Regions from separate parts of the Roseateles cavernae genome, predicted to be linked through region 1. Evidence: predicted binding sites of a transcription regulator. Region 1 holds the regulator's gene; each other region holds the start of a gene.

The links. The regulator sigma-54, encoded in region 1, starts transcription at its own class of promoters, with help from an activator protein. The targets are predictions, from matches to a motif close to TGGCANGNAANCTGCTTT.
Region 2: a site for sigma-54 is predicted at 5,975-5,992, ahead of glnA (type I glutamate--ammonia ligase). Genes of this name have one in related genera too.
Region 3: a site for sigma-54 is predicted at 4,088-4,105, ahead of ABGI63_RS07295 (CmpA/NrtA family ABC transporter substrate-binding protein). Genes of this name have one in related genera too.

What each region holds. Positions count from the first base shown of each region.
Region 1 is NZ_JBDPLH010000001.1:1,157,229-1,166,822, forward strand. It holds gene ABGI63_RS05505 (16S rRNA (uracil(1498)-N(3))-methyltransferase) at 1-356, shown strand, start outside; gene ABGI63_RS05510 (THUMP domain-containing class I SAM-dependent RNA methyltransferase) at 344-1,627, opposite strand; gene ABGI63_RS05515 (bifunctional diguanylate cyclase/phosphodiesterase) at 1,672-4,395, opposite strand; gene ABGI63_RS05520 (RNA polymerase factor sigma-54) at 4,481-5,986, opposite strand; gene lptB (LPS export ABC transporter ATP-binding protein) at 5,991-6,764, opposite strand; gene lptA (lipopolysaccharide transport periplasmic protein LptA) at 6,761-7,357, opposite strand; gene ABGI63_RS05535 (thiol:disulfide interchange protein DsbA/DsbL) at 7,441-8,109, opposite strand; gene ABGI63_RS05540 (SPOR domain-containing protein) at 8,172-8,831, opposite strand; gene argS (arginine--tRNA ligase) at 8,828-9,594, opposite strand, start outside.
Region 2 is NZ_JBDPLH010000002.1:729,923-739,516, forward strand. It holds gene ABGI63_RS10300 (IclR family transcriptional regulator domain-containing protein) at 1-363, opposite strand, end outside; gene ABGI63_RS10305 (TIGR00266 family protein) at 434-1,246, shown strand; gene ABGI63_RS10310 (YncE family protein) at 1,376-2,338, shown strand; gene ABGI63_RS10315 (polysaccharide deacetylase family protein) at 2,335-3,132, shown strand; gene ABGI63_RS10320 (sterol desaturase family protein) at 3,132-4,094, shown strand; gene ABGI63_RS10325 (EI24 domain-containing protein) at 4,144-5,025, shown strand; gene ABGI63_RS10330 (competence/damage-inducible protein A) at 5,022-5,828, shown strand; gene glnA (type I glutamate--ammonia ligase) at 6,081-7,496, shown strand; gene ABGI63_RS10340 (hypothetical protein) at 7,617-8,117, shown strand; gene glnL (nitrogen regulation protein NR(II)) at 8,151-9,245, shown strand; gene ntrC (nitrogen regulation protein NR(I)) at 9,276-9,594, shown strand, end outside.
Region 3 is NZ_JBDPLH010000002.1:89,746-99,339, forward strand. It holds gene icmF (fused isobutyryl-CoA mutase/GTPase IcmF) at 1-1,152, opposite strand, end outside; gene ABGI63_RS07275 (saccharopine dehydrogenase family protein) at 1,346-2,467, shown strand; gene ABGI63_RS07280 (DoxX-like family protein) at 2,464-2,847, shown strand; gene ABGI63_RS07285 (DUF2269 family protein) at 2,844-3,320, shown strand; gene ABGI63_RS07290 (ANTAR domain-containing response regulator) at 3,378-3,989, shown strand; gene ABGI63_RS07295 (CmpA/NrtA family ABC transporter substrate-binding protein) at 4,335-5,516, shown strand; gene ntrB (nitrate ABC transporter permease) at 5,527-6,435, shown strand; gene ABGI63_RS07305 (ABC transporter ATP-binding protein) at 6,449-7,258, shown strand; gene ABGI63_RS07310 (type IV pili methyl-accepting chemotaxis transducer N-terminal domain-containing protein) at 7,265-8,506, opposite strand; gene ABGI63_RS07315 (MFS transporter) at 8,765-9,594, shown strand, end outside.

The DNA of each region.
Region 1 (9,594 bases):
AGGTCGCGCACTGGAGCGGCGTGGCGATTGCCGCCTGCGAGCAGAGCGGCCGCAGCCGGCCGCCGCGCATCGCGCCGGTGCGCACGCTGGCGGCCTGGCTGCAAGACCTGAGCCCGGCCGATCCGCTGCAGGAACGCCGCTGGCTGCTGAGCCCCGGCTCGGCGCAGCCGCTGGCCGCGCAGGCCGCCGCCCCGCGTACCCTGGTGCTGAGCGGGCCGGAAGGCGGCCTCAGCGCGGCCGAGGAGGACGCGGCGCGCGCGCGCGGTTTCGTCGCGATGAATCTGGGCCCGCGCATCCTGCGGGCCGACACCGCGCCGCTGGCGGTGCTGGCCTGGCTGGCGCTTCAGTCGGCCTGAGCGCCGGCGTCTGTCGGTTTGCCCTTGCGCGCCGAGCCGGCCACCAGCTCGAACTTGAACATCCGGCATTCGATCGGGCCGTTCCACATCGGGATCTTGCGCGACTCCTTCAGCCGCATCTTGCTGGGCAGCTTCATATCGGGGCACAGCAGCCAGGCGGTCCAGCCGGCCGGGTTCTGCGTGTAGGCGCGCTTCCAGTGCGCGGCCAGGCGCGGGAAGAAGTCGTCACCCGCGTCGCGGGCCTCGGAGCCGCCGGCATCGCGGCTCATCTGGAAATTGCCGGCCTTGCCGCGCACCTCGATGCGTTCGCCATAGGGCGGGTTCAGCATCACGGTGCCGGGCATGCCCTCGGGCAACTCGGGCGCGGGACGCTCCAACGCGTCACCGCCGTTGAACTGGATGTACTGGGCAACGCCGGCGCGCTCGGCATTGCGGCGTGCGAAGTCGACCATGCGGAAGGCCACATCGCTGCAGAAGATCGGCACGGCCGGCGCGTGCTCGCGGTCCTTGGCGGCCTGCTTGATGGCCTGGAAGCGGCCGCGCAGCGGCACAAAGGGCAGCTGGCGCTCGAAGGCGAAGCGGCGCTGCATGCCGGCGGCCATGCTGCAGGCGATCTGCGCGGCCTCGACGGCGATGGTGCCCGAGCCGCAGCAGGGGTCCAGCAGCGCGCCACCGGTCTCGGGCGTGCCCTTCCAGCCGGCGGCTGCCAGCATCGCGGCGGCCAGGGTTTCCTTCAGCGGCGCATCGCCCTTGTCCTCGCGCCAGCCGCGCTTGAACAGCGGCTCCCCCGAGCTGTCCACATAGATCGTCGCGAACTCCGGGCCGACGTGCATGATGATGGGCAGGTCGGGGTGGCGGGTGTCGACGCTGGGGCGCTCGCCGGTGGCCTCGCGCATCACATCGCAGATCGCGTCCTTGATGCGCAGGGTGGTGAAGTTCAGGCTTTGCAGCGGCGAGCGCTGCGCAACGATGTCGACCCGTATCGTGTGGGCCGGCGTGATCCACTGGGTCCAGTCGATCTTGCGCGCCAGCGTGTAGAGATCGTCCTCATGGCGGTAGGGGCCGTCGATCAGCTCGATCAGCACGCGCTGCGCCAGCCGGCTCTCCAGATTGAGCTTCATCACCCCCTCGGCATTGCTCTTGACCGCGACGCCGCCGCGCAAGGCCTCGGTATGGGTCTTGGGCAGGATGGCGCGCACCTCCTGTTCCAGCCAGGACTCGACGCCGCTGGCGCAGGACAGGAAGAGATGCAGGGTTTCGTTCTGGGACATGGCTCAAGATGCGAGGAAGCAGGGCCGTATTGTCCGCTTTCTGTCTAGGCGGCCTCGCCCACCGCGTTCCAGCCCCCGGCCAGCGCCTCGAACGCGGCCGCCGGCAGCGGCCGGCTGAACAGATAGCCCTGGAAGGCATGGCAGCCCAGCTCGGCCAGCAGCGCGCGCTGGGCCTCGGTCTCGACCCCCTCGGCGATCACCTGCAGGCCCAGGCTGTCGCCCAGCTGGATCACGGTGCGGGCGATCGCGCGGGCGTTCGGCTCGTCGATCAGGTCGCGCACAAAGCTCTGGTCTATCTTCAGCTGGTTCAGGGGCAAGCGCTTCAGATAGGCCAGCGAGGAATAGCCGGTGCCGAAATCGTCCAGCGAGACCGCCAGGCCGAGCCGGCGCAGCTCGTTCATCAGCACGATCACGGCCTCGACATCGTTGACCAGGGCGCTCTCGGTCAGCTCGATCTTGAGCCGCTCGGTCGGCGCGCCGCTGCGCGCCAGCAGCTGCTGCATCAGGCCCAGAAAGCCTTTCTGGCGGAACTGGTGGGCGCTGACATTGACGGCCAGGCTGAGCCCGGCCAGGGCCGGCTGCGCGGCCCAGGCGGCGAGCCGGGCGCAGGCCTGCTGCATCACCCACTCGCCCAGCGGGCCGATCAGGCCGGTCTGCTCGGCCAGCGGGATGAAGACGGCCGGCGAGACATGGCCACGCACCGGATGGCGCCAGCGCAGCAGGGTCTCGGCGCCCAGCAGAGCGCCGTCGCGGCCGACCTGGGCCTGGTAGTGCAGCTCCAGCTGTTCCAGCGGCAAGGCCTCGCGCAGATCGGCCTCCAGCGCGGCGCGCTCGGCCAGCGCCGCCTGGGTCAGCGGGTCGAAGAAGCACAGCTGGTTGCGCCCGGCCGCCTTGGCCTGGTACATCGCATGGTCGGCATGCTTGAGCAGGTCCTCGCTGCTGGCGTCGCCGGCGCCCCAGATCACGATGCCTATGCTGGGCGTGCTGTGGTGCAGATGCTCGTCCAGCTGGTAGGGCTGGCCCAGCACGCGCAGCAGCTTCTCGGCGGCCGCCTCGGCATGCAGGGCGGCGATGCCGGCGTCCGCGCCGAGGTCCTGCAGCAGCACGACGAACTCGTCGCCGCCCCAGCGTGCCACCGAATCCTGCGCGCGCAGCGCGGCCTGCAGGCGCTGGGCGATGCTTGTCAGCAGGCGGTCGCCCATGCCGTGGCCCAGGGTGTCGTTGAGCGACTTGAAGTTGTCGATGTCGATGAAGAGCACTGCGCCATGCCGGCCGCTGCGCTGGCTGGCGGCCAGGCTCTGCGCCAGCCGGTCCAGCAGCAGGCGGCGATTCGGCAGGGCGGTCAGCGGGTCGTAGAAGGCCAGCCGTTCGATCGCGGCCTCGGCGCGCCTGCGCTCGGAGATGTCGCGGGCCAGGCCGATGAACAGGGTCTGGCCGCGACGCTCGATGCGCGAGACGGCCAGGCTCATCGGGAACACCTCGCCGCTCTTGCGGCGGCCATCGACATCGCGGCCCTGGCCGATCACGCGCGCCGGACCGCCGGCCAGATAGCGCTGCAGATAGTCGTCGTGCCGGCCGCTGTCGGGCGCGGGCATCAGCAGGCTGATATTGCGGCCAATGGCCTCCGCCGCCGGATAGCCGAAGATGCGCTCCGCCGCCGGGTTGAAGGAGGCGATCTGCCCGGCGCTGTCTATCGTGATCACCGCGTCCACCATATGGTCGAGGATGGCCTGGGTGTGCTGGGCCTGCTCCTGCAGCTTGAAGGCGGCCTGCTGAGCCGTCGCGAAGATCAGGCGCTGGCGGCGCTGCCACAGCAGCAGCGCCGCCGCCATGCCCAGCGACAGCAGGCCGCCGATCAGCAGCACCGCATGGAGCTGGCGCCGCCAGGGCGCCTCGATGCCTTGCAGAGCCCGCCCGACGGCCACCAGCAGGCCGGCATCGGTGCGCAAGCCGGCCGGGCTGACATGGCGGGCGGCGGCCAGGCGCTCGTCCTGGCTGATCTGGGCGCGCATGCGGTGCAGGCTGGCGTTCTGGCCGCTGGCCAGATGGCGGGCCAGGATGGAGTCCGGCATGGCCAGCAGATTGCGGCCGATCCAGCGCTCATCGGGCGGTGTCATGCTGAACAGCAGGCCGCCGGTATGGGCCAGCGCGCTCCAGGTGTCGGGCGAGGGCTGGGCGGTCTCCAGCACCAGGCGGAAGTAGTCCGGGTCCAGGCTGGCGGTGACCACGCCCTCGAAGCGGCCCTGGGCATCGAACAGGGCCCGCGCCAGGGTCAGCGTGTGCACGCCCATGACGCTGCGAAACGGCGGCGAGACATAGAGCAGCCCGGGGTCGGGCCGCTGTTGCGGCACGCTGAAGTAGTCGCGCGAGCGCACATCCAGGCCCAGCAGCTGCGGCACCGAGCTGGCTCGCACCCGGCCCTGGGCATCGACCAGCATCAGCACGCGCACGCCGGGCATGGCGCGTGCCAGGGTCTGCAGCAGCGCGGCGCTGTCCTGCGGCAGCCGCTCGGCGCGCCAGCCCCGGCGCTGCACGGCCACGGTGTCCAGCGCCGCCTTGATCGCCAGCATCTGCTGCGAGACGATGCCGTCCAGCGTCTGCACCAGCACCTGCAGCTTCTCGCCCTCATGCCGGTGCAGGGCGCTGCGCTCGGCCTGCAGCCACCAGGCTGCCGCGATCCAGGCCAGGCTGGCGGCGGCGAGCAGGGCCAGCCATTGGCGCAGGAAATGTCTCTCCGGGCGATGGGGGCTGAGATGGGCGTTGTGCATGAGCTGGAGGGCAGGAACGGCACGATAGCCGCTGACCCTCTTGGCGCTCTTGATATGTATCAACAGGCGCAGCGCCTGTGTCGCCTCACATGGCCTTGCGCAGATTCGCCGGCGCGATCTTCAGGGCTTCGCGGTACTTGGCGACGGTGCGGCGGGCGACCTGGATGCCTTGCTCTTCGAGCATGTTCGACAGCGCGCTGTCGGACAGCGGCTTGGCCGCGTCCTCGGCCGCGACGAACTGCTTGATCAGCGCGCGCACCGCCGTGCTGGAGGCATTGCCGCCGGCCTCGGTGTTCAGGCCGGAGCCGAAGAAGTACTTGAGCTCGAAGGTGCCGAAGCGGGTCGCCATGTACTTGGCATTCGTCACCCGGGAGATGGTCGACTCGTGCAGGCCCAGCTCGTCGGCTATTTCTCGGAGCACCAGCGGCTTCATCGCCAGCTCGCCATGGGTGAAGAAACCCTTCTGCCGCTCGACGATGGCTTGCGAGACGCGAAGGATGGTGTCGAAGCGCTGCTGGATGTTCTTGATGAACCAGCGCGCTTCCTGCAGTTGGGCGCCCAGCGGCGAGTTGCTGACGCCGCCGCGGGTGGCACGCAGCGCCTGGGCATAGAGCTCGTTGATGCGCAGCTTGGGTGCGACCTCGGGGTTCAGCATCACGCGGAACTCGCGGCCGACCTTGTGAACGATCACGTCCGGGATCACTGCCTGGGCCTGGCCGCGCGCGAACTGGCGGCCCGGCTTGGGCTCGAGGCTGGTGATCAGGGCCTGGGCTTCACGCAGCAAGGCCTCGTCGGCGCCGGTCAGCGCCATCAGCTTCTTCAGATCGCGCCTGGCCAGCAGCTCCAGATGCTGCTTGCACACCAGGATGGCCACCACCTGGGCCTCGCTGCGCGGCCGTGCGCGCAGCTGCAGGATCAGGCATTCGGGCAGGTCGCGGGCACCGACGCCCAGCGGCTCGAGGCTTTGCAACCACTTGAGCGCGCAGCGCAGCCGGTCCAGCAACTCGTCGCGCGCCTCGGCATCCGAATCGCCGGCGAGGGATTCGACCAGCTCTTCGAGGCTGTCCTCCAGATAGCCGTCCTCGTTGAGCGACTCGATCAGCACATAGAGCGCGGCGCGGTCCTCGGGGCTCAGCATCATGCCCGCGAGCTGCTGGTTCAGGTGCTCCTGCAGGCTCAGGCCCGGCGAGTCCTGCTCGGGGCGCTCGCCGTCTTCGTCGCCGCTGCCGGAGCCGCTGTTGCTCGGCAGCTCGCGGATGCCGTCGAAGTCATCGCGCTCGGTGCCGTTCTCCCAGTCCTCGCGCTCGGTGGCGCCGAAGTCCTCGGCCTGGATCTCGGGCGTGGTCTCGGGCTCGCCGGCGCCGCTGTCGGCACCGATCTCGTCCTGGGCCTTGCGGATTTCGGGCAGCTCGGCCGCGGCCGGTGCGTCGGGGGATTCCTCTTCGGTTTCGAGCAGCGGATTCTGGGCCAGCATCTGCTCGACTTCCTGGTTCAGCTCCAGCGTCGACAGCTGCAGCAGGCGGATCGATTGCTGCAGCTGGGGGGTGAGCGCCAGATGCTGGCTGAGGCGGACCTGTAAGCTTTGCTTCATGGGCTTACATTCGGAAATGTTCGCCCAGATAGACCTTGCGCACGTCGGCGTTGTCGACGATCTCGTGCGGTGTGCCCTCGGCCAGCACCGTGCCCTCGCTGATGATGTAGGCGCGATCGCAGATGCCCAGGGTCTCGCGCACATTGTGGTCGGTGATCAGCACACCGATGCCGCGGCTCTTCAGGAAGCGGATGATGCGCTGGATCTCCAGCACCGCGATCGGGTCGACGCCGGCGAAGGGTTCGTCCAGCAGGATGAAGCGCGGCTGGGTGGCCAGCGCACGGGCGATCTCGACACGGCGGCGCTCGCCGCCGGAGAGCGCCGGCGCCGGGCTGTCGCGCAGCTTCTCGATGCTCAGCTCGTCCAGCAACTTTTCGAGCGCCTCGTTGATGCGGGCGCTCGACCAGGCGCGGCCGTTCTCGTCCTGCTGCAACTCCAGCACCGCGCGGATGTTTTCCTCGACCGTCAGCTTGCGGAAGATCGAGGCTTCCTGCGGCAGATAGGACAGGCCCAGGCGCGAGCGCTGGTGGATGGGCAGGCGCTGCACGGCCTGGCCGTCGATGCGGATCTCGCCGGCATCGGCGCGCACCAGGCCGACGATCATGTAGAAGCTGGTGGTCTTGCCGGCGCCGTTGGGGCCCAGCAGGCCAACCACCTCGCCGCTGTGCACATCGAGATGGACGTTCTTGACCACCTTGCGCACGCCATAGCTTTTCTGCAGGCCCTCGGCCTCCAGGCGGCTGACGGCGGCGCTGGGTTCCGGGGCGGCGGCCGTCATGAAGGCTTGCGCGGCTGTTGCAAGCCCGGGCTGGTCTGCAGCGGCAGGGCCGGCTCGGAAGCGGCCGGCTCGGAAGCCGCCGCGCGCGGCATCAGCACCATGCGACCACGGCCGGCCGGGTGGGGCGAGGCCTGGCCGCCCTCGATGCTGAAGACCTCGGAACGGTTGTCGTAATGGATCACCGCGCCGACCACCTCGTCGGCCACGGTGGCGCCGCGCATGCGCCGCACCACGGCATTGCCGACGAAGCGCACGGTGTCGGAGCGGCTGTCGTACTCGACCTGGTCGGCCGAGCCCTCGACTGCCTCGCCCGGCACATCGCGGGCCTGGCGGAAGGTCACCGGCTTGCCGGTCTCGCCGCTGGCATAGGCCTGCTGGTAGCCGTCGCTGGTCTCGCGTACATCCATGCGGGCCGCGCGCATCACCATGCTGCCCTTGCTGAGCACGACATTGCCGCTGAACTCGGTGCGCTGCTTGACGAAGTCGACCCCGCCGCGGTCGTAGTCGATATTGATCGGCTTGTTGCGGTCGGCCTTTTCGGCCTGCGCGGAGCCCGCCCAGCCGCCGGCGGCCAGCGCCAGGGCAAGCAGCATCGATCGGAGGGGGGCAGGTCTGTTGTTCATGGCGGCACAGTTCTTGCAGACCATTCTAGCCCCGGATTGGGGCCCGGGCGGGGTCAGGCCTTGCCGCTGCGCAGACGCTGGACCAGGAAGTCGACCGTGGCCAGCGCGCGCTGGCCCGATTCGATCTCGCTGACACGCTGGCCGGCAGAGGCCAGCGCCGGCGAGGTCCAGAAGCGGCCGCCGACGCCCAGGGCCGGCACGCCGTCGATGCGGTAGGCCTCGCTGAGCTTCTCGGCCTGGGTGCATTTGGTTTGCACGCCGAAGGAGTTGTAGGCCTGGGTGAACTTGTCCGCCTCGATGCCCAGCGGCGTCAGGAACTCGGTCATGGCCTTGACGCTGTCAAGGGCCTTGCCCTCGCGGTGCATCGCGGCAAAGACGCGGGCGCGCACGTCTTTTTCCTTGCCCAGCGCTTCGAGTGCATAGAACAGGCGCTGGTGCAGCTTCACATTGGCACGGAAAGCCACATGCACATGGCGGAAGCTGACGTCGGCGGGCAGTTGCTTGACCCAGTCGGCCACCACCGGCTCGAAGGCATTGCAGTGCGGGCAGCCGTACCAGAAGAATTCCACCACCTCGATCTTGCCCGGCGTGCCCGGCAGCGGCTGCGCCAGGCGCTGGTAATGCTTGCCCTCTTGCGGGCCGCCCTGGGCCAGACTCAGGCCCGGCACAGCCAGGGCCAGACCGGACAAGCCCAGCTGGGCAGAAAAATCACGACGCTTCATCCTGAAATCCTTTGCGAGGCAGCAGTAACAGATAACGCCTGCATCCTAAGCGAGTTGACTGCTCAGCGCTGGACGCGCACCAGATTCGCCTCGATGCCGGCGGCCTCGACCTTGCGCTGCAGGCCCTCGGCCTCGTCGCGGCCGTCCATCGGTCCGATGCGCACGCGGAACACCACGCGGCCCGACTGCTCGCGCTCATAGACCTTGGCGCTGAAGCCCTGCATCGCCAGCTTGGCGCGCTGCTGCTCGGCATCGTCGGAGCGCGTGTAGGCCCCGGCCTGGACGAAGTAGAGATAGGCATCGGCAGCGGCGGCACTCGCCGCCTTGGCGGGCGCCGTGGCTGGAGTGGTGGCCGGCGCGGTCGCGACGGGCTTGGTGCTGGCGGCCGGCGCGGCGGCCGCGACCGGCGCGGGGCTGGCGGGCGCGGGTGCAGGCGTCGCGACAGCCGGCGCCGGCACCGGGGCGGGGCTCAGCACGCCGCTGGCCGCCTTGGCGCCCGGACGGGGGCTCAGCGCGGCATTGGGATCCCAGTTGCGGTTGCGCTCGGCTTCCTGCGCGTCATGGTCGGCCGTGCGTTGCGGCACCTTGTTGATGAAGGGAATCGGCACCTTGGTGATGTAGAGCGCCACGCCGAGCGCGACGCCCAGCCCCAGCAAGAGCCCGACGATCAATCCCAGCACAAATCCACCCCGCTGCTGACGCTGCGCTTGAGCTCGGCTCATGAATTCTCCAGAGTTTCACGTGACATCACTTCCGGCGCGCTGACGCCCAGCACGGCCAGCGCATTGCGCAGCACCTGGCGGGTGGCGGCCAGCAATGCGGCGCGGGCGCGGGTCAGCTCGGGCGCCTGGTCCAGCACCCGTTCGGCCGCGTAGTAGCTGTGGAAGGCGCCGGCCAGATCACGCAGATAGAAGGCCACATCGTGCGGCGCCAGGCCCTCGGCCGCGCCGCTGAGCATGCGCGGATAGTCGGCCAGCTTGAGCATCAGCGCGGCCTCGGTCGGGGCCGTCAGCAGGCTCAGATCGGCAGTGCCGAGCAGGCTCTCGTCGCCGCCGGCGGCCACCCAGTTGCGGATGATGGAGCAGATGCGGGCGTGGGCGTACTGCACATAGAACACCGGGTTCTCGTCGTTCTGCTTCAGCGCCAGATCGATGTCGAAGGTGAACTCGGTGTCGGCCTTGCGGCTGGTCAGGAAGAAGCGCACCGCGTCGCGGCTGGTCCAGTCGATCAGGTCGCGCATGGTCACATAGGAGCCCGCGCGCTTGGACAGCTTGACTTCCTCGCCGCCGCGCATCACCAGCACCATCTTGTGCAGCACATAGTCGGGGAAGCCCTGCGGAATGCCGACATCGGCGGCCTGCAGGCCGCCACGCACTCGGGCGATCGTGCCGTGGTGGTCGGTGCCCTGCACATTGATGCACTTGGTGTAGCCGCGCTGGAACTTGTCGATGTGATAGGCCACATCGGGCAGGAAGTAGGTATAGC
Region 2 (9,594 bases), on a different contig from region 1:
CTGACCCTCCAGCACGGCGGCCGAGCAGCTCTCCTTCAGATCGGCCACCAGGTTCTGCATCACCGGCTCGGCAAACTGCCACAGCGGCTGCGAGGACAGATAGGCAAAGCCCAGGTCGAGAATCTTGGGCGTCAGCGAAAACAGGCGGCCGTCGCTGCGCACATAGCCCAGGGTCTCCAGGGTCAGCAGGATGCGGCGTGCGCCGGCGCGGGTCAGTCCGCAGCGCTTGGCCACCTCGGTGAGGGTCTGGCGCGGGGCCTCGGCACTGAAGGCGCGGATCACGGACAGTCCGCGGGCGAAGGATTGCACATAGCTGTCGCCGGGTTTGAGGTCCGGCAAGGCGGCGGTGGGGGCTTCCGTCATGGGGCGCAGTATAGGCATGGCAACTTTGGTTACGATCTCGCCCGTTTGGTTCGATTTTCAGGAGTTGGCAATGGCAATGGACGTGGTGGATTACGAGATCAAGGGCAGCGAGATGCAGTTCGTCGAGGTCGAGCTCGACCCGGGCGAGGCCGCGATCGGCGAGGCCGGCAGCATGATGTTCATGGACGCCGGCATCGCGATGGACACGGTGTTTGGTGATGGCTCCGCACAGCAGGGCGGTTTCTTCGGCAAGCTGCTGGGCGCCGGCAAGCGCCTGGTGACCGGCGAGTCGCTGTTCACCACCATCTACACCAACAACGCCGGCGCCAAGCAGCGCGTCGCCTTTGCCGCCCCCTATCCGGGCAAGATCCTGCCGATGGATCTGAGCAAGATGGGTGGCACGCTGATCTGCCAGAAGGACGCCTTTCTGTGCGCGGCGCGCGGCGTCTCGCTGGGCATCGCGATCCAGCAGAAGCTCAGCACCGGCTTCTTCGGCGGCGAGGGCTTCATCATGCAAAAGCTCGAGGGTGACGGCCTGGCCTTTGTCCATGCCGGTGGCACCTGCCTGCGCCGCACCTTGGCGCCGGGCCAGACCCTGATGGTGGACACCGGCTGCGTCGTGGCCTACACGCCCAGCGTCAACTTCGAGATCCAGTACGTCGGCAAGATCAAGACGGCGCTGTTCGGCGGCGAGGGCCTGTTCCTGGCCAAGCTCAGCGGTCCCGGCGAGGTGTGGCTGCAAAGCCTGCCCTTCTCGCGCCTGGCCTCGCGCATCTTCGCTGCCGCGCCGCAGAACGGCGGTCGCCGCGAGGAGGGCTCGCTGCTGACCGGCGTGGCCGGCGCCGGTATTCTGGGCGGCCTGCTGGGTGGCGACGACGAATAGGCCTTCGCTTCCCGGCCCTACACTCAAGGCAGTGCTCGCACTGCCTTTTGTTTTTTGGGGTGGCGGGCGAACGGACTCCAAGGACTTTCGATGCGAACCCCTTTCCGGTCGTGCTGTGCGGCCGTCTTGATGCTTGTGCTGATGGCCGCCGGGGCGCAGGCCAGCACGGCAGCCAAGCCGATCTTTGTGCTCAATTCGCTGGATGCCGACATCAGCGTGATCGACCCGGTCAGCTTCACGCAGATCAAGCGCATCCCCACCGGCAAGGAGCCGCACCACCTCTATCTGAGCCCGGACGAGAAGTCCCTGGTGGTGGCCAATGCGCTGGGCGATTCGCTGACCTTTGTCGACCCGCGCACGGCCGAGGTGCAGCGCGTGCTGCGCGACATTCCCGACCCCTACCACCTGCGTTTCTCGCCGGACATGAAGTGGCTGGTCACGACCGCGAACCGGCTCGACCATGTGGCGCTGTACCGCTGGCTGCCGAGCAATGCGGCGGCGCCGCTGCAGCTGGTCAAGCGCATCGAGGCACCGAAGATCCCCAGCCATCTCTCGATCGACAGCCGCAGCCGCATGGTCTATGTGAGCCTGCAGGGCAGCGACGAGCTGCTGGCCATCGACCTGGCGACGCAGACGCCGCGCTGGAAGATCAAGGTCGGCAAGATGCCGGCCGATGTCTATCTGACGCCGGACGACAAGCACCTGCTGGTGGCACTGACCGGCGACATGCTGGTCGAGGTCTACAACGTCAGCGGCCCTCAGCCGCAGCTGGTGCGCCGCATAGTGACCGGCAAGGGCGCGCATTCCTTCCGCGCGCTGGGCGATGGCCGCCATGTGCTGGTCAGCAACCGCGCGGCCAACACCATCAGCAAGATCGCGCTGGCCGATTTCAGCGTGGTCGGCGAGCTGCCCGGCCCGGGCGGGCCGGACGATATGGATGTGTCGGCCGACGGCAAGACCCTGCTGTTCACCTCGCGCTGGGCGCGCAAGCTGACCCTGGTCGATATCGAGCGCCGCCAGGTGCTGCGCCAGGTCAAGGTGGGCCGCTCGCCGCATGGCGTCTGGACCCTGGATCACGCGCCCCGGCAATGAAGATCCAATGGCTGGGGCTCCTGCTGCTGGCGGTGCTGCCGGCCCAGGCCTGCCAGAGCGGCGAGAAGCCGGTCTATCTGACTTTCGATACCGGCCATATGGGTGTCGCGCCGCTGCTGGCCTCGCTGATCAAGAAGCATCAGCTGCGGCTGAGCTTCTTCCTCGCCAATGAGCCGACGCTGGACGGCGGTGCCAGCCTGGACGCGCAATGGGCCCCCTGGTGGCGCGAGCGTGCCGGCGAAGGCCATGATTTCGGCTCCCACACCTGGGACCACGACATCTGGCTGAAGGACCTGCCGCCGCTGAAGGGCGAGGCACGCTTTCGCTTTCGCACCGTGGCCGGGCAGCAGACGCCGCGCCTGCGCGAGCTGACGGCTGCGCAGTACTGCGAGGCGTTGAAACAGCCGGCGCGGCGCTTTGCCGAGATGACGGGGCGGCCGATGGCGCCGCTGTTCCGCGCCCCCGGCGGCAAGACCTCGCCGGCCCTGCAGGCAGCGGCCAAGGCCTGCGGTTTCGAGCATGTGGGCTGGAGCGCGGCCGGTTTCCTGGGCGACGAGCTGCCCAGCGATCGCTATCCGAATGCGCAGCTGCTGGCCAAGGCGCTGCGCGAGATCCGGCCCGGTGACATCCTGCTGGCCCATCTGGGCATCTGGTCGCGCCAGGACGCCTGGGCGCCGGCGGTGCTGGAGCCGCTGGTGCTGGGGCTGAAGCAGCGCGGCTTCTGCTTCGCGCCGCTGCGCGAGCATCCGCGCTATGCCGCGCTGATGGCGGCGCAGACTGCCAAGAGGCCCTGATGGACTGGCTGGTCGATGCCTTCGGTCTCGCGCAGCAGTGGCTGTTCGAGCAATGGGTCCAGCCGCTGCTGTTCGGGCTGGGCTTCGGCGATCTGCTGGAAGACGGCTATGCGGCGACCGGCTGGCTGCTGGTGGGGCTGGCGCAGATCCTCGTGATGCTGACCCTGCTGCGCGCGCTGGAGCGCTGGCGGCCGGTCGAAGCGCAGACCGACCGCGCGGCGCGGCGGGTCGATGTTATCTACACCCTGATCCATCGCCTAGGCCTGTTCAGGGTCGCGATGTTCTTCGCGATCGACCCGCTGTGGGACGCGCTGGCCGGCACGCTGCGCATGGCCGGTGTGCCGAGCTTCCAGCTCGACGCGATCTGGCCCGGCGTCAGCGACATCCCCTGGGTCAGCTTCTGCCTCTATCTGCTGGTCTTCGACTTCGTCAACTACTGGCTGCATCGCGCCCAGCACCAGTTCGGCTGGTGGTGGTCCCTGCATGCGCTGCACCACAGCCAGCGCCAGATGAGCTTGTGGAGCGACAACCGCAACCATCTGCTCGACGATGTGCTGATCGACTCGGCCTTTGTGCTGCTGGCCCGCTTCATCGGCGTGGAGCCCGGGCAGTTCGTCGCGCTGGTGGCGCTGTCGCAGCTGCTGGAGAGCCTGCAGCATGCCAATGTGCGGCTGTGGTTCGGGCCGGTGCTGGAGCGGCTGCTGGTGAGCCCGCGCTTTCACCGCCGCCATCATGCGATCGGCATCGGCCATGAGTCGGCCGGCCGGGGCACGCTGGGCGGCTGCAATTTCGCGGTGCTGCTGCCGGTCTGGGATCAGCTGTTCGGCACCGCCGATTTCCAGCTGCGCTATGAGCCGACCGGCATCCGCGACCAGCTGGCCGAGGAGGGCGGGCGTGACTACGGGCGCGGCTTCTGGGCCCAGCAATGGCTGGGGCTCAAGCGCCTCGTGGGGCGCGGCTGAAACAGCGCGGGTATGCTTGGCGCCCGTTGCCAACAGAAGAGGGATGACGATGGTCAACACGATGGGCCGCCTCGGTGATGCCTTCTGGCGCGCCGCCGCCTATTGCCTGCATCCGCGCGTGATCGCGCTGTCGCTGCTGCCGCTGCTGATCGCGGCCGGCACCACCGTGGGCCTGGCCTATTTCTTCTGGGAGGCGGCGGTGGCCGGCGTGCGCGGCACGCTGGAATCCTGGCTGCTGATCGAGAGCCTGCTGCGCTGGCTGGACAGCATGGGGGGCGAGGGCTTTCGCAGCGTGGTCGCACCGCTCCTGGTGATCGTGATGGCGGTGCCGGTGGTGCTGATCTTCAGCCTGCTGCTGGTGGCGCTGTTGATGACGCCGTCCATCGTCACCCTGGTGGCCGAGCGGCGCTTCCCGCTGCTTGAGCGCAAGCGCGGCTCGGCCTGGTGGCAGGGCCTGCTGTGGTCGCTGCTGTGCTCGGCCGGCGCGCTGCTGGTGCTGTTCCTGAGCATGCCGTTCTGGCTGATCCCGCCGCTGGTGCTGGTGCTGCCACCGCTGATCTGGGGCTGGCTGACCTACCGCGTGTTCGCCTTCGATGTGCTGGCCGAGCATGCCTCGGCCGAGGAGCGCAAGCAGCTGATGCGCGAGCACCGCCTGCCGCTGCTGGCCATGGGCGTGATCAGCGGCTATCTGGGCGCCGCGCCCTCGCTGATCTGGGCGGTCAGCATGATGGCCGTGGTGCTGGCGCCGTTTCTGGTGCTGCTGACGGTCTGGCTCTACACCCTGATCTTCGCGTTCTCGACGCTGTGGTTCGCCCATTACGCGCTCCATGCGCTGGCCGAGCTGCGGGCCCGCGTGGGCGTCGTCCCCGAAGCGCCGCCCGTGCTGGAAGAATTGCCATCCCCGCCCACCCTGCTGCCGCCCGCACTATGAATATCGGTCTGATCATCGTTGGTGACGAAATCCTGTCCGGCAAGCGCCAGGACAAGCACCTGGCCAAGTTCATCGAGATCCTGGCCGCACGCGGCCTCTCGCTGTCCTGGGCCGAGTATGTCGGCGACGACCGCGAGCGCCTGACGGCCAGCCTGGCCCGCGCCTTCGCCAGCGGCGATCTGGTGCTCTCCTGCGGCGGCATCGGCGCCACGCCCGATGACCACAGCCGCCAGGCCGCCGCTGCGGCGCTGGGTCGCGAACTGGTCCTGCACCCCGAGGCCAGGGAACTGATCTGGCAGCGCATCAGCGAGATGGCGGCCGAGCAGGGCGTGAGCGCCGACCCCGAGCACCCCGACAGCCTGCGCCGCTTCCAGATGGGCGTGTTCCCGGCGGGGGCTGCCATCATCCCCAATCCCTTCAACAAGATTCCGGGCTTCTATGTCGGCACGGTCTACTTTGTGCCCGGCTTCCCGGTGATGGCCCACCCGATGATGGAATGGGTGCTGGATCAACGCCATGCCGATCTGCACCGCGCCAGCGGCATCAGCGAACGCTCGCTGATCGTGCAGGGCGCGATGGAGGCGGCGCTGACCCCGCTGATGGAGCAGATCGAGGCCGACTTTGCCGGCATCAAGGTCTTCAGCCTGCCCAGCGTCGACCATCCGCAATGGGGTCGGCATATCGAGCTGGGCGTCAAGGCCGGCCCGGAGCAGGAGCCCGAGCGGCTGGTGCAGGCCTATGCCGCGCTGAAGCAGGGCCTGATCCAATTTGGTGCTGTTATAAGCACTGAAATGGTGCGATAGTCGGCGCCGGCTTGCTCTGTTTTGGTGCTTGTTGCGCGCTTGTCGCCCGACCGGCGGTGCGCGCTCAAGGGCGTCAGTGGGAGGTCGGCCGATAATGCCCCGGCCACTCGGTGATGCACCGAGCTGGCGCTCGCCGCTCACCGACTTGGCACGCAACCTGCTTAGTTAGAAACGCACGCGCCGAGGCGCTCGCCGAATTCGTTCGATACCCGTACCACCTGTACAAAGCTTTCCGCTAGCTAGGAGTGATTGATGGCCAAGACCGTCGCCGATGTGATCCAGATGGTGAAGGACAACGAAGTCAAGTTCGTTGACTTCCGCTTCACCGACACCCGTGGCAAAGAGCAGCATGTGTCTGTGCCTGTGTCGCATTTCGATGAGGACAAGTTTGTCTCCGGTCATGCCTTCGACGGTTCGTCGATCGCCGGCTGGAAGGGCATCGAAGCCTCCGACATGCTGCTGATGCCCGATCCGGACACCGCCAATATCGATCCCTTCTTCGAAGAGCCGACGCTGATCCTGTCCTGCGACGTGGTCGACCCGGCCGACGGCAAGGCCTATGAGCGCGACCCGCGTTCGCTGGCCAAGCGCGCCGAAGCCTATCTGAAGTCTTCCGGCCTGGGCGACACCGCCTACTTCGGTCCCGAGCCCGAGTTCTTCATCTTCGACTCGATCCGCTGGGGCAATGACATGTCCGGCTGCTTCTACAAGATCGAATCCGAAGAGGCCGCCTGGAACACCGGCAAGGAATACGAGCACGGCAACACCGGCTACCGTCCCACCGTCAAGGGCGGCTATTTCCCGGTGCCCCCGGTCGACGCCGGCCAGGACATGCGCTCGGAAATGTGCCTGATCCTCGAGCAGCTGGGCATCCCGGTCGAGGTGCATCACCATGAAGTGGCCAACGCCGGCCAGATGGAAATCGGCACCCGCTTCAGCACGCTGACCAAGCGCGCCGACTGGCTGCAGCTGCAGAAGTACGTGATCACCAATGTCGCCCATGCCTATGGCAAGACCGCGACCTTCATGCCCAAGCCCATCGTTGGCGACAACGGCTCCGGCATGCATGTGCACCAGTCGATCTGGAAGGACGGCAAGAACCTGTTCGCCGGCGACGGCTACGCAGGCCTGAGCGAGTTCGCGCTGTTCTATATCGGCGGCATCATCAAGCATGCCCGCGCGCTGAACGCGATCACGAACCCCGGCACCAACAGCTACAAGCGTCTGGTCCCCGGCTTCGAAGCCCCGGTCAAGCTGGCTTACTCGGCCAAGAACCGCTCGGCCTCGATCCGCATCCCCTATGTCGCGAACCCCAAGGGCCGCCGCATCGAGGCGCGCTTCCCCGATCCTTCTGCCAACCCCTATCTGTGCTTTGCCGCACTGATGATGGCCGGCCTGGACGGCGTCGAGAACAAGATCCACCCGGGCGAAGCCGCCACCAAGGATCTCTACCATCTGCCGCCGGAAGAAGACGCGAAGATCCCGACCGTCTGCCACAGCCTGGATCAGGCGCTCGAGTATCTGGACAAGGACCGTGCCTTCCTGACCAAGGGCGGCGTGTTCACCGACTCCTTCATCGATGCCTATATCGACCTGAAGATGCAGGAAGTGACCCGCTTCCGCATGGCCACGCACCCGGTCGAGTACGACATGTACTACTCGCTGTGATGTCCATGGGCGGCGAGCGTGCACCCCACGCGACGCTGCCCGGGTCAGCGAACAAGGGACGGCCGTGGCCGTCCCTTGTGCTTTGTGAAACCCGCGCCCGGCATGAGCCACAATCGCGCCATGCTCTATCGCCCCGCCTTGCTGCTCATCGGTCTGACCTGCGGCGCTGCCGCCGAGGCCCAGTCCGTGGTCTACCGCTGTCCCGGCCCGCCGGTGCTCTACACCGACGCGCTGACCCCCAAGGAAGCGCAGGACAAGGGCTGCCGCTCGATCGAGGGCACGCCGATCACGGTCTTGCAGGGCCAGCGGCCGCGCGCGGCAGCACCGGCAACCAACGGCGCGGCCAGCGCTGCGGCGAGGAGCGGTGATGGGCGCGTTGACCCCGCCCAGCAGCGCAGCCGCGACGGCGAGCGCCGCAAGGTGCTTGAAACCGAGCTGCGCGAGAGCGAGGAGCGGCTCGCGGCCTTGCAGCGCGAGTACCAGGGCGGCCAGCCCGAGCGGCGCGGCGACGAACGCAATTTCCAGAAGTATCTGGACCGGGTGGCCGAGCTCAAGACCAGCATCACCCGGCAGGAAAACGATATACAGGCGCTCAAGCGCGAGATCAGCAAGCTGCCTTGAGTTCGCTGGTCTGGCCGCACGAGCCACAGGACCATGACTCAGCACTCATCCCGCCCCGCCTCGGGCTTCGAGGCCTTCGACATGCTGGCCACCATGGTGGCCGTGGTGCGACCCGACGGCGAATGCCTGTTCGCCAACACCGCTTTCGAGACCGTGATGCGGCTCTCGCGCCGCACGGTGCAGGGCGTCAATCTGTTCGACTGGTTTGCCGATGCCACCCGGCTCAGCGAGACGGTCGAGGCGGTGGCGCTGAACGCCTTCTCCAGCAGCCGCTTCGATGCCTTGCTGCGGCGCGGCCCGCGCCCGCATGAGGATCTGCTGCCGGTGCATGTGATCGTCAGCCAGACCGACAGCCCGGAGCGGGTGCTGGTCGAGCTGATCGAGAACGCCCAGCAGGCCCGCCAGGACCGCGAGGAGCGCACGCTCGACCAGGTGCAGGCCACCAAGGAGCTCATACGCAATCTGGCCCACGAGATCAAGAACCCGCTGGGCGGCATCCGCGGTGCGGCCCAGCTGCTGGCGCTGGAGCTGCAGCCCACCGACCTCGGCCCCGAGCTCAACGAGTACACCCAGGTCATCGTCCATGAGGCCGACCGGCTGCAGGCCCTGGTCGACCGCCTGCTGGCGCCGCACCGGCGTGCCCAGGTGGTGGTCGATGTCAATATCCACGAGGTCTGCGAGCGGGTGCGCTCGGTGATACTGGCCGAGTACCCGCGCGGGTTGGAGGTGCGGCGCGACTACGACACCTCGCTGCCCGATTTCCGCGGCGACCGCGAGCAGCTGATTCAGGCGGTGCTGAACATCGTGCAGAACGCCGCGCAGGCCTGCCATGCCCGCATCGCCGAGGGCACGGCCGTGATCAATCTGCAGACCCGGGTGGCGCGACAGGTGACGATTGGTAAGCAACGCTGGCGCTTGGCATTGGAATTGCATGTGCAGGACAACGGCCCTGGTGTGCCGGCGGAGATCCGAGATCGCATCTTCTACCCCCTGGTCTCAGGGCGGGACGGAGGCACGGGCTTGGGGCTGACGCTGTCACAAACCATCGCTCAGCAGCATCAGGGGATGATTGACTGCGACAGCGAACCGGGCCGGACAGATTTTCGATTGACCCTGCCTTTGCCCTGAATACCAGCTCGGGACAAAGGGGAGCCTTAGATGAAATCCATCTGGATTGTTGACGACGACCATTCCATCCGTTTCGTGCTGGAAAAAGCGCTGAGCCGCGAGGGCCTGCCGGTGCGCAGCTTCAGCAATGCCCGCGATCTGCTCGCGGCGCTCGATGAGGACAGCCCGCAGGTGCTGGTCTCCGACATCCGCATGCCCGGCGGTTCGGGCCTGGATCTGCTGGCCAAGGTCAAGGCCAAGCTGCCCGGTCTGCCGGTCATCATCATGACGGCCTACTCCGATCTGGACAGCGCGGTTTCGGCCTTCCAGGGCGGCGCCTTCGAGTACCTGCCCAAGCCCTTCGATCTGT
Region 3 (9,594 bases), on a different contig from region 1:
CTTCTTGCCCCAGGCCTCTTTGTTGCGCTGCACCTGCTTGGCGACATCGCGCAGCGCATCGAGCGAACCCTTGCGGTCGAACTTGTTGATCGCGACGAACTCGGCGAAGTCCAGCATGTCGATCTTCTCGAGCTGGCTGGCCGCACCGAACTCCGGCGTCATCACATACATCGGCACATCGACATGGGGCACGATGGCGGCGTCGCCCTGGCCGATGCCCGAGGTCTCGACGATGACCAGATCGAAGCCGGCCAGCTTGGCCGCGGCAACGACATCGGGCAGGGCCTTGGAGATTTCGGAGCCGAAGTCGCGCGTGGCCAGGCTGCGCATGAAGACGCGCGGGCCTTGGCTCCAGGGCGAGATCGCGTTCATGCGGATGCGGTCGCCCAAGAGTGCGCCGCCGCTCTTGCGGCGCGAGGGGTCGATCGAGATCACGGCGACGCGCAGCGCATCGCCCTGGTCCAGGCGCAGGCGGCGTATCAGTTCGTCGGTCAGGCTGCTCTTGCCGGCGCCGCCGGTGCCGGTGATGCCCAGCACGGGGGTTTTGATGTCTTTCGCCGCCGCTTGCAAGGCGCTCACGATGGCCGCATCGGCCTTGCCGTTTTCCAGCGCCGTGATCAATTGCGCCAGCGCGCGCCAGGCGCCTTCGCCATGGCCCTGAATCGCGTCGAGTGACTTCGGCGCATGGACCGTGAAGTCCTGATCGCTCTTCATCACCATCTCGCCGATCATGCCGGCCAGGCCCATGCGCTGGCCGTCTTCGGGGCTGAAGATGCGCACGCCGTGGGCGGCCAGATCGCGGATCTCGGCCGGCACGATGACGCCGCCGCCGCCGCCAAACACCTGAATATGCTCGCCGCCGCGCGCCTTCAAGAGCTCGACCATGTACTTGAAATACTCGACATGGCCGCCCTGGTAGGAGCTGATCGCGATGCCTTGCGCGTCTTCCTGCAGCGCCGCGTTGACGACCTCGTCGACCGAGCGGTTGTGGCCCAGGTGTATTACCTCGGCGCCCATGCTCTGCAGGATGCGTCGCATGATGTTGATCGCGGCGTCATGGCCGTCGAACAGGCTGGCGGCGGTGACGAAGCGCACCTTGTGCGTGGGGCGGTACTCGGCCAGGGCCTTGTACTCGGCGGACAGATCGGTCATCTGGATGTCTCCTGCGCGGTGCTGGCTCGGCCGGGCCGGGCTTCTTCCCCGCGTTTTAGCAGCATGGGTGGGCGGATTCTAGGGCTTGATTGACGTTTACGTAAACGTTAAGTTGCCATTCGCTTGCCACGGAGCCGCCGGATCGGACTGCTGATAATGGGCGCCATCAGAAAGACAGGGTAGGAGAGGGCGCTTGAGAGTCCTGGTGCTGGGGGGATATGGCAATTTCGGCGCGCGGATCGCGCGGGCGCTGGCCGGCGATGCCGCCATCGAGTTGCTGATTGGCGGGCGCGACGGCTTCCGTGCCACAGCCTTTGCGGCCGAGCTGGGCGGCGGCGCCGAGGGCTTGGCCCTCGATATGGACGGGCCCGACCTGGTTCCGCGCCTGCAACAGGCCCGCGTCGAATTGCTGATCCACACGGCCGGCCCTTTCCAGTCTCAGCAGCACTATCGCGTGGCCCGTGCCGCCGCCGAGGCCGGCGCGCACTACATCGACCTGGCCGATGGCCGGCGCTTTGTCTGCGACTTCTCCGCCCAGATGGATGCGCTGTTCAAGTCCGCAGGCCGGGTCGGCATCAGCGGCGCCAGCACCGTGCCGGCCCTGTCCTCTGCGGTGGTCGATGCGCTAAGCGCCGGTTGGCAGGCGCTGCACACCATCGACATCTGCATCGCGCCGGCCCAAACCGCCCCGCGCGGCCTGGCGACGATGGCGGCCGTGCTCAGCTATTGCGGCGCGCCGATCAGGGTCTGGCAGGACGGGGCCTGGACCGAGCAGCCCGGCTGGGCCGCGCCGCAGCGGGTGGACTTCCGGCGCCTGCGGCCCCGGTTGGCGGCGCTGTGCGACATCCCGGATCTGGAACTGCTGCCGGCCCGCTACGCCGGTGTGCGGACCGTGATGTTCGGTGCCGCGCTGGAGTTGGGCTTCACGCAGCGCGGCATGGCCCTGCTGGCCCGGCTGCGGCGTGCCGACTTGTTGCCCCGGCCCGAGCGTCTGGCAGCGCTGATGCTGAAGACCGCCGGCTGGCTCGACCCGCTGGGCTCGGCCCTGGGCGGCATGGTGGTGGCGCTGAGCGGTCGCGACGCCGAGGGCCGCCCCGTGGCGCGCAGCTGGCATATTGCCGCCGACGATGACCACGGTCCCGAGATCCCCTGCATGGCGGCCATCCTGCTGGCGCGACGCCTGGCGCGCGGTGACAAGTCCGTCGCCGCCGGCGCCCAGCCCTGCATGGGGCTGCTGAGCCTGGACGAGTTCGCGCCCGAGTTCGAGCGCTGGGGCATGGTTTGCGATCTGGTCGACGATGGGGCGCGGCCATGAGCGGCTCCGCCAGCGCCCCGGCCGACGAGCGTCTGCTGCGCCTGAGCCTGGTCGCCGTCTGGCTGGGCACGGCGGTGGTCAGTCTGCTGGAGCTGCGCGGCCAGAGCCTGGACTTGCTGACCCAAGCCGGCATGCACGACTTGACCCTGATGCAGGGCCTGATCGTCGGCGGCGCGGCACTGGATGCGTTGCTGGGCCTGGCGCTGTGGCTGCGGCCGGGCCGCCGGGTCTATGCGGCGGCCTTGGCGGCGATGCTGGCGATGACAGCGCTGGCCACTCTCTTGCTTCCGAGCCTGTGGCTGCATCCGCTGGGGCCCTTGCTGAAGAATCTGCCGATCGCGGCGGCGCTGTGGCTCTTGTGCAGGAAGGCCCCGCGGTGAACGAATACCTGCTGCTGAAATGGCTGCACGTGCTGTCCAGCGTGGTGCTGGTTGGCACCGGCTTTGGCTCGGCCTTCTATATGTTCTTTGCCAATCGCAGCGGCTCGGTCGAGGCCCAGGCCGTGGTGACACGGCTGGTGGTGCGGGCCGACTGGTGGTTCACGACGCCGGCCGCGATCTTTCAGCCGCTCAGCGGCCTGTGGCTGGCCCATCTGGCCGGCTGGCCCTGGTCCACACCCTGGCTGGCGCTGGCCCTGGGCCTGTATCTGCTGGCCGGAGCCTGCTGGCTGCCGGTGGTCTGGCTGCAGCTGCGCATGACCGAGATGGCCACTGCTGCCGCACGCGATGCGACGCCGCTGCCGCCACTGTACTGGCGCTATGCGCGCTGCTGGGAGGCGCTGGGCTATCCGGCCTTTGTCGCGATGCTGGGGGTGTTCTATCTGATGGTGGCCAAGCCGGCGCTGTGGCATTGACGCGGGAGAGGGCTCCGGCACAGATATTGCAGCGCAGCAATATCCACCCCATCCGCCATGAGCCCCCCGCCCGACACCCCCACCCCAGGCCTGCGCGTGCTGTTGATCGATGACGGCGCGCATCGGGTCGACCTGATCCAGCAGGAGCTGGCGCGGCAGGGTTGTGACGTCGTCGGCGTGATCGATTCGGCGACCTTGATCCATGACTGCGTGCTGCGGCTGCGGCCCGATGTGGTGATCGTCGACAGCGAGTCGCCGACGCGCGACACGATGGAGAACCTGGCCACCTTGAATGCGCAGATGCCGCGGCCGGTGGTGGTGTTCTCGGAGGACGGCAGCGATGACCCGATGCGCCGGGCGCTGCGCGCGGGGGTCAGCGCCTATGTGGTGGCGGGCTTGCGTCCCGACCGCCTGGCGCCGGTGCTGCAGGTGGCGATCGCCCGCTTCGAGCAGGACCTGGCGCTGCGCCAGCAGCTGGACAAGGCCCATGCCCAGCTCAGCGCGCGCAAGCTGATCGAGCGGGCCAAGGGCATTCTGATGAGCGAGATGGGCCTGGACGAGGATGCCGCCTACAAGCGCCTGCGCCGCCTGGCGATGGATCGCGGCGTGCCGCTGGCCGAAGTCGCGGAGCGTGTCATCGATGCCCAGAACCTTCTACGCCCCATATGAGGCTTGCCATGAGACCCGGTCGCACCAGGCTGGCGCATCGCGCCGGCAATCGGTGCGCTTTCCGCGCACCCCCTGCCGGCGAGCCCGGGCAAGGCCGCTGGCACGGCTCCTGCTAGATAGACCCTGGGACCTGCAACGGCGTAGGCCCCGCTCTCAACAAGGTTCTAGGACAAAGGCGTCCGATCTCCGCAGCCCATGGCATGGGTGGCGGTCGATCGTGGCGCCTTTTTTCATGTCTGGTCTGTCTCGGAGGTCTTCTCAATGCGTTTCAGTGATTTGGCAAAGGGTGGTGGGCTCATGAGTGAAGAGCGACGCAAGCTGCTGGTGGGCGGTGCCAGCGCCACGATGACGGCGGCCGTCGGCGGCCTGAGCCCGACAGTCTGGGCCGCCGGCTCCGACAAGCCTGAGAAGGAGGAGGTGCGCATCGGCTTCATCCCGCTGACCGACTGCGCCTCGGTGGTGATGGCTTCGGTGCTGGGCTTCGACAAGAAATACGGCATCAAGATCATCCCGACCAAGGAGGCCTCCTGGGCCGGCGTGCGCGACAAGCTGGTCAACGGCGAGCTCGACATGGCCCATGTGCTTTACGGCCTGGTCTACGGCGTGCACCTGGGCGTCAGCGGCCCGAAGAAGGACATGGCCGTGCTGATGACGCTCAACAACAACGGCCAGGCGATCACTCTGTCGAAGAAGCTGGCCGACAAGGGCGCGGTCGATGGCGCCAGCCTGGCCTCGCTGATGGGCAAGGAAAAGCGCGAGTACACCTTCGCGCAGACCTTCCCGACCGGCACGCATGCGATGTGGCTGTATTACTGGCTGGCCAGCGTCGGCGTCAACCCGATGAAGGATGCGAAAGTCATCACCGTGCCGCCGCCGCAGATGGTGGCGAATATGCGCGTCGGCAATATGGACGGCTTCTGCGTCGGCGAGCCCTGGAACCATCGCGCCATCGTCGACAACATCGGCATCACCGCGGTGACGACCCAGGACGTCTGGAAGGACCATCCCGAGAAGGTGCTGGGCACCACCGGTGACTTCGTCAAGAAGTACCCGAACACCGCGCGTGCCGTCATCATGGCCGTGCTGGAGGCCAGCCGTTGGATCGATGCCGGCCTGCAGAACAAGCTGAAGATGGCCGAGACGATAGCCGAGAAGAGCTACGTCAATACCGGCGTCGACGCGATCAACCAGCGCATCCTGGGTCGCTACCAGAACGGGCTGGGCAAGACCTGGGACGACCCCAACCACATGAAGTTCTTCAACGACGGCGCGGTGACCTTCCCGTGGTTGTCGGACGGCATGTGGTTCCTGACCCAGCACAAGCGCTGGGGCCTGATCAAGGAGCACCCGGACTATCTGGGCGTGGCCAAGCAGATCAACCAGGTGGAGCTCTACAAGCAGGCCGCCAGCCAGCTGAAGATCAGCGTGCCCAAGGAGTTGATGCGCAGCTCCAAGCTGATCGACGGTGTGGTGTGGGACGGCAAGGACCCCGCCAAGTATGCCGATGGATTCCGCGTCAAAGCCTAAGGAGCGCCCCATGGTCAGTGCCGTTTTTCATTCGCCGAGCGAGACCAGCAGCAGCGGCCCGATCTCGGTGTCGCTGCCGACGCCCGACGCACCGCCGGTGCCGGCTGCGACGGTTGTTGCGCCCGCTCCCAGGCCGCGCCGCCGCCTCGACATGAACAGTGTGTGGATGCGCGTGCTGCCGCCGGTGCTGGGCCTGGCGCTGTTGATAGGCATCTGGGGGCTGCTGACGCAAAAAGGCGGCAGCTTCCCGACGCCCGGCGCCACCTTCGCTGCCGCCGTCAAGCTGTTCGCCGACCCCTTCTACAGCAATGGGCCGAACGACCAGGGCATAGGCTGGAACATCCTGTTCTCGCTGCAGCGCGTGGCGGTGGGCTTCGGCCTGGCTGCGGCGGTCGGCATCCCGCTGGGTTTCATCATCGGCCGCTTCGAGTTCGCCAACCGCATGTGCTCGCCGCTGATCAGCCTGCTCAAGCCGGTCTCGCCGCTGGCCTGGCTGCCGATCGGCCTCCTGGTCTTCAAGAGCGCCAACCCGGCCGCGATCTGGACCATCTTCATCTGCTCGATCTGGCCGATGGTGGTCAACACCGCGGTGGGCGTTCAGCGGGTGCCCGAGGACTATCTGAACGTCGCGCGGGTGCTCAAGCTCAGCGAGTGGAAGATCATCAGCAAGATCCTGTTCCCCGCCGTGCTGCCCTACATGCTCACCGGCGTGCGCCTCTCGGTCGGCACGGCCTGGCTGGTGATCGTCGCGGCCGAGATGCTGACCGGCGGCGTCGGCATCGGCTTCTGGGTCTGGGACGAATGGAACAACCTCAATGTCCAGCACATCATCATCGCGATCTTCGTGATAGGCATCGTCGGCCTGGCCCTCGAATGGCTGCTGATGGCGGTGGCCAAGCACTTCTCCTACAACGACTGATGGAGCCGACATCATGAGCGCAAGCAAAGCCTTTATCGAAGTGCAGTCGGCCGAGATGGTGTTCAACACCCGCAAGGGCCAGTTCCACGCGCTGCGCGACATCCATCTGCAGGTTCAGAAGGGCGAGTTCATCACGCTGATCGGCCACTCCGGCTGCGGCAAGAGCACCTTGCTGAACCTGATCGCCGGTCTGCTGCGACCCTCGTCCGGTGTGCTGCTGTGCGACAACCGCGAGATCACCGAACCCGGCCCGGAGCGCGCGGTGGTGTTCCAGAACCACTCGCTCTTGCCCTGGCTGACCTGCTTCGAGAACGTCTACCTGGGCGTCGAGTCGGTGTTCGGCGGCCGCGAGCTGAAGCGTCAGCTGGCCGAGCGCACCGATGCGGCGCTGGAGCTGGTGGGCATGAGCCATGCGATGTTCAAGCGCCCGCACGAGATCTCGGGCGGCATGAAGCAGCGCGTCGGCATCGCCCGGGCTCTGGCGATGGAGCCCAAGGTGCTGTTGATGGACGAGCCCTTCGGCGCGCTCGACGCGCTGACCCGCGCCCACCTGCAGGACGAGCTCCTGAAGATCGTCGCACGCACGCACAGCACCGTGGTGATGGTGACCCACGACGTCGACGAGGCCGTGCTGCTCTCCGATCGCATCGTGATGATGACCAACGGACCGGCCGCCACCATCGGCGAGATCTATGCCGTCGACATCCCGCGCCCGCGCAACCGGGTCGAGCTGGTCGAGGACCCGGTTTACGTCCATGCGCGCAAGGCGGTGATCGATTTCCTCTACACGCGGCATGCACATCTGGAGAAGGTGGCGGCCTGAGGTCGCTCAGCCGAGAATCACCTGTAGGCTTTGCTGATACTGGCCGGTCAGCATGTCCAACTGGCTCAGCAAATGCTCGCTGCTGCGGGCCAGTCCGGCCGCCGCCTCCGAGCCGCGGCTGTCGCGCAGGCTGCGCACCAGGCGCAGCCATTCCTCGCGCACGCCGGCCAGCGAGTCGCGGATCTCGCGGCTGGACAGCGGGGCGGCCTCCAGCTCCAGCAGCCCGGCCTCGAAGGCCGCCAGGCCCTCGCCCAGGCCGGCCGGGTCGCGCGCCGGCAGCAGATCGGCCAGCAGCGCCTCCTTGGCCAGGCGCTGGCTCAGCATGCGCTGGCGCCCGCAGAGATTGACCAGGCGCAGCGGTGGCCGCGCGCCGGCCGCCGTGATGGCTTCGGTCAAGGCTTCGGACAGCGCCAGCAGGCGCTCGGCCGCGCCATCGGCCTGGGCCAGCACCGCCGCCGTCGGTTTGCCGCTCAGCAGCGGCCGCAGGGCCTGCCAGGCGTCGTTCAGCGCCCCGGTGTCCAGCTCGGCCGGCAGCAGGGCCGGCAGGCGGGCCAGATTGGCCTCGATGCGGGCGCCGCTCTCGTCCTGCAAGGTCTTGGCGCGCTTGGCCTCGATGCCGGCGGCGCGCTGCGCCATCAGCTTGACCAGGCGCTGGCTCAGCATGCGCTGCTGGCCCGCCAGATTGACGGCCTCGGCCAGCTGGGCCGACTGCAGCACCGAGCGCGCCACCTCGCCCAGACGCAGATGCGCATGCATCGCGGTCTCGCGCAGCAGCTTGAAGGCGCTGTCCTCGTCGATCTCGCGGGCGGCCATCAGCAGGCCCTTGGCGCGCTCGGTCCATTTGCGCTCGTCGAGCTGGCGCTGCAGGCCCTCGAGGCGCTGCGCCAGCCAGCAGGCCCAGCGCAGCTGGCGCAGCAGCTCCTCGGGCGGTGGCGCCTGCGCCAGCCAGAGCTGCAGGCCCAGCGCCAGCCCGCGCTGCTGCTGCGCCAGCGTCGCGCCGGCGGCGATGCAGACGCCGGGCAGGGCCGGGCGCAGCGCCGCCAGCGCGTCCAGCCAGGCGTCGAGCTCGGCCGCGCCGCCCGCCGGGTCGGGCCACAGCAACAGGGCCTGCGCGTCCAGTTGCTGTGCATCCCGCACCAAGCTGTGGCGCTCGGCGCGGGCCACGACGGTGCGGTCCCAGGCCGGGGGCGGCAGTTCGGGCGCGCTCAGCAGCAGCACGCGGGTGGGCAGATCGGCGCAGGCGGACATCGTTTTTTCAGAGGAGAGCAGGGCGGGCGACACCGGTCGGCGCAGCATAAGGCAGGACGGTGCGGGCGATGGCTGGCACGGCGCTTGCATGAGGGAGGGCGTGGCGCAATGGCGCGCCGCGCCCCGCAGGCTCCCGGGTTTGCAATCTTCACGCCACGCCAGCGCGCGGCGTCCACATCCCCCCATGTCAGGCCTCGACGAGCCCGGTGCTCGTCGCGGCCTTTTTGCGTTTGCACTCTTGCTTAGCGATTAGCCGCCATGTCCAGCTTCAAGATTTTCCTGCGCTCCGGTCACTGGCCCACCTTGCTGGCCTCGTTCCTGTACTTCGATTTCTGCTTTGCGATCTGGGTGCTGAACGGCGCGATGGCGCCCTTCATCAGCGAGAGCTTCGGGTTGGACGCGGCGCAGAAGGGCTTCATGATCTCGGTGCCCATCCTGGCCGGCGCGCTGATGCGCTTTCCGCTGGGGGTGCTGTCGCAGTACATCGGGCGCAAGAACGCGGCGATGGTGGAGATGGGGCTGATCATTGCGGCGCTGGCCGGAGGCTTCTTCTTCGTCGACAGCTACCACAGCGTGCTGGCCATGGGCGTGCTGTTGGGCATCGCCGGCGCCAGCTTCGGCGTGGCGCTGTCGCTGGGTAGCGGCTGGTATCCGCCGCGCTACAAGGGCCTGGCGATGGGCATCGCCGGCGCCGGCAACTCGGGCACGGTGCTGGCCGTGCTGTTCGCGCCGCCGCTGGCCCAGGCCTATGGCTGGCAAACCGTCTACGGCCTGGCCGCCTTCACGATGCTGGTGCCGATGCTGGTGATGTGGTTTGCCGCCAAGGAACCGCCGGACCGCGAGCACCAGAGCCTGCGCGAGCACACCGCCTGCCTGTGGGAAAAGGACGGCTGGGCCTTCAGCCTGATCTACATCATCACCTTCGGCGGCTTCATCGGCCTGGCCAGCTTCTTGCCGACCTATTTCTACGACCAGTTCAAGGTCAGCAAGATCGAGGCGGGCCAGCTGACCATGCTGGCCACCTTGATGGGCTCGGCGGTGCGCGTGGCCGGCGGCTACATCTCCGACCGCATCGGCGGCGTCAACAC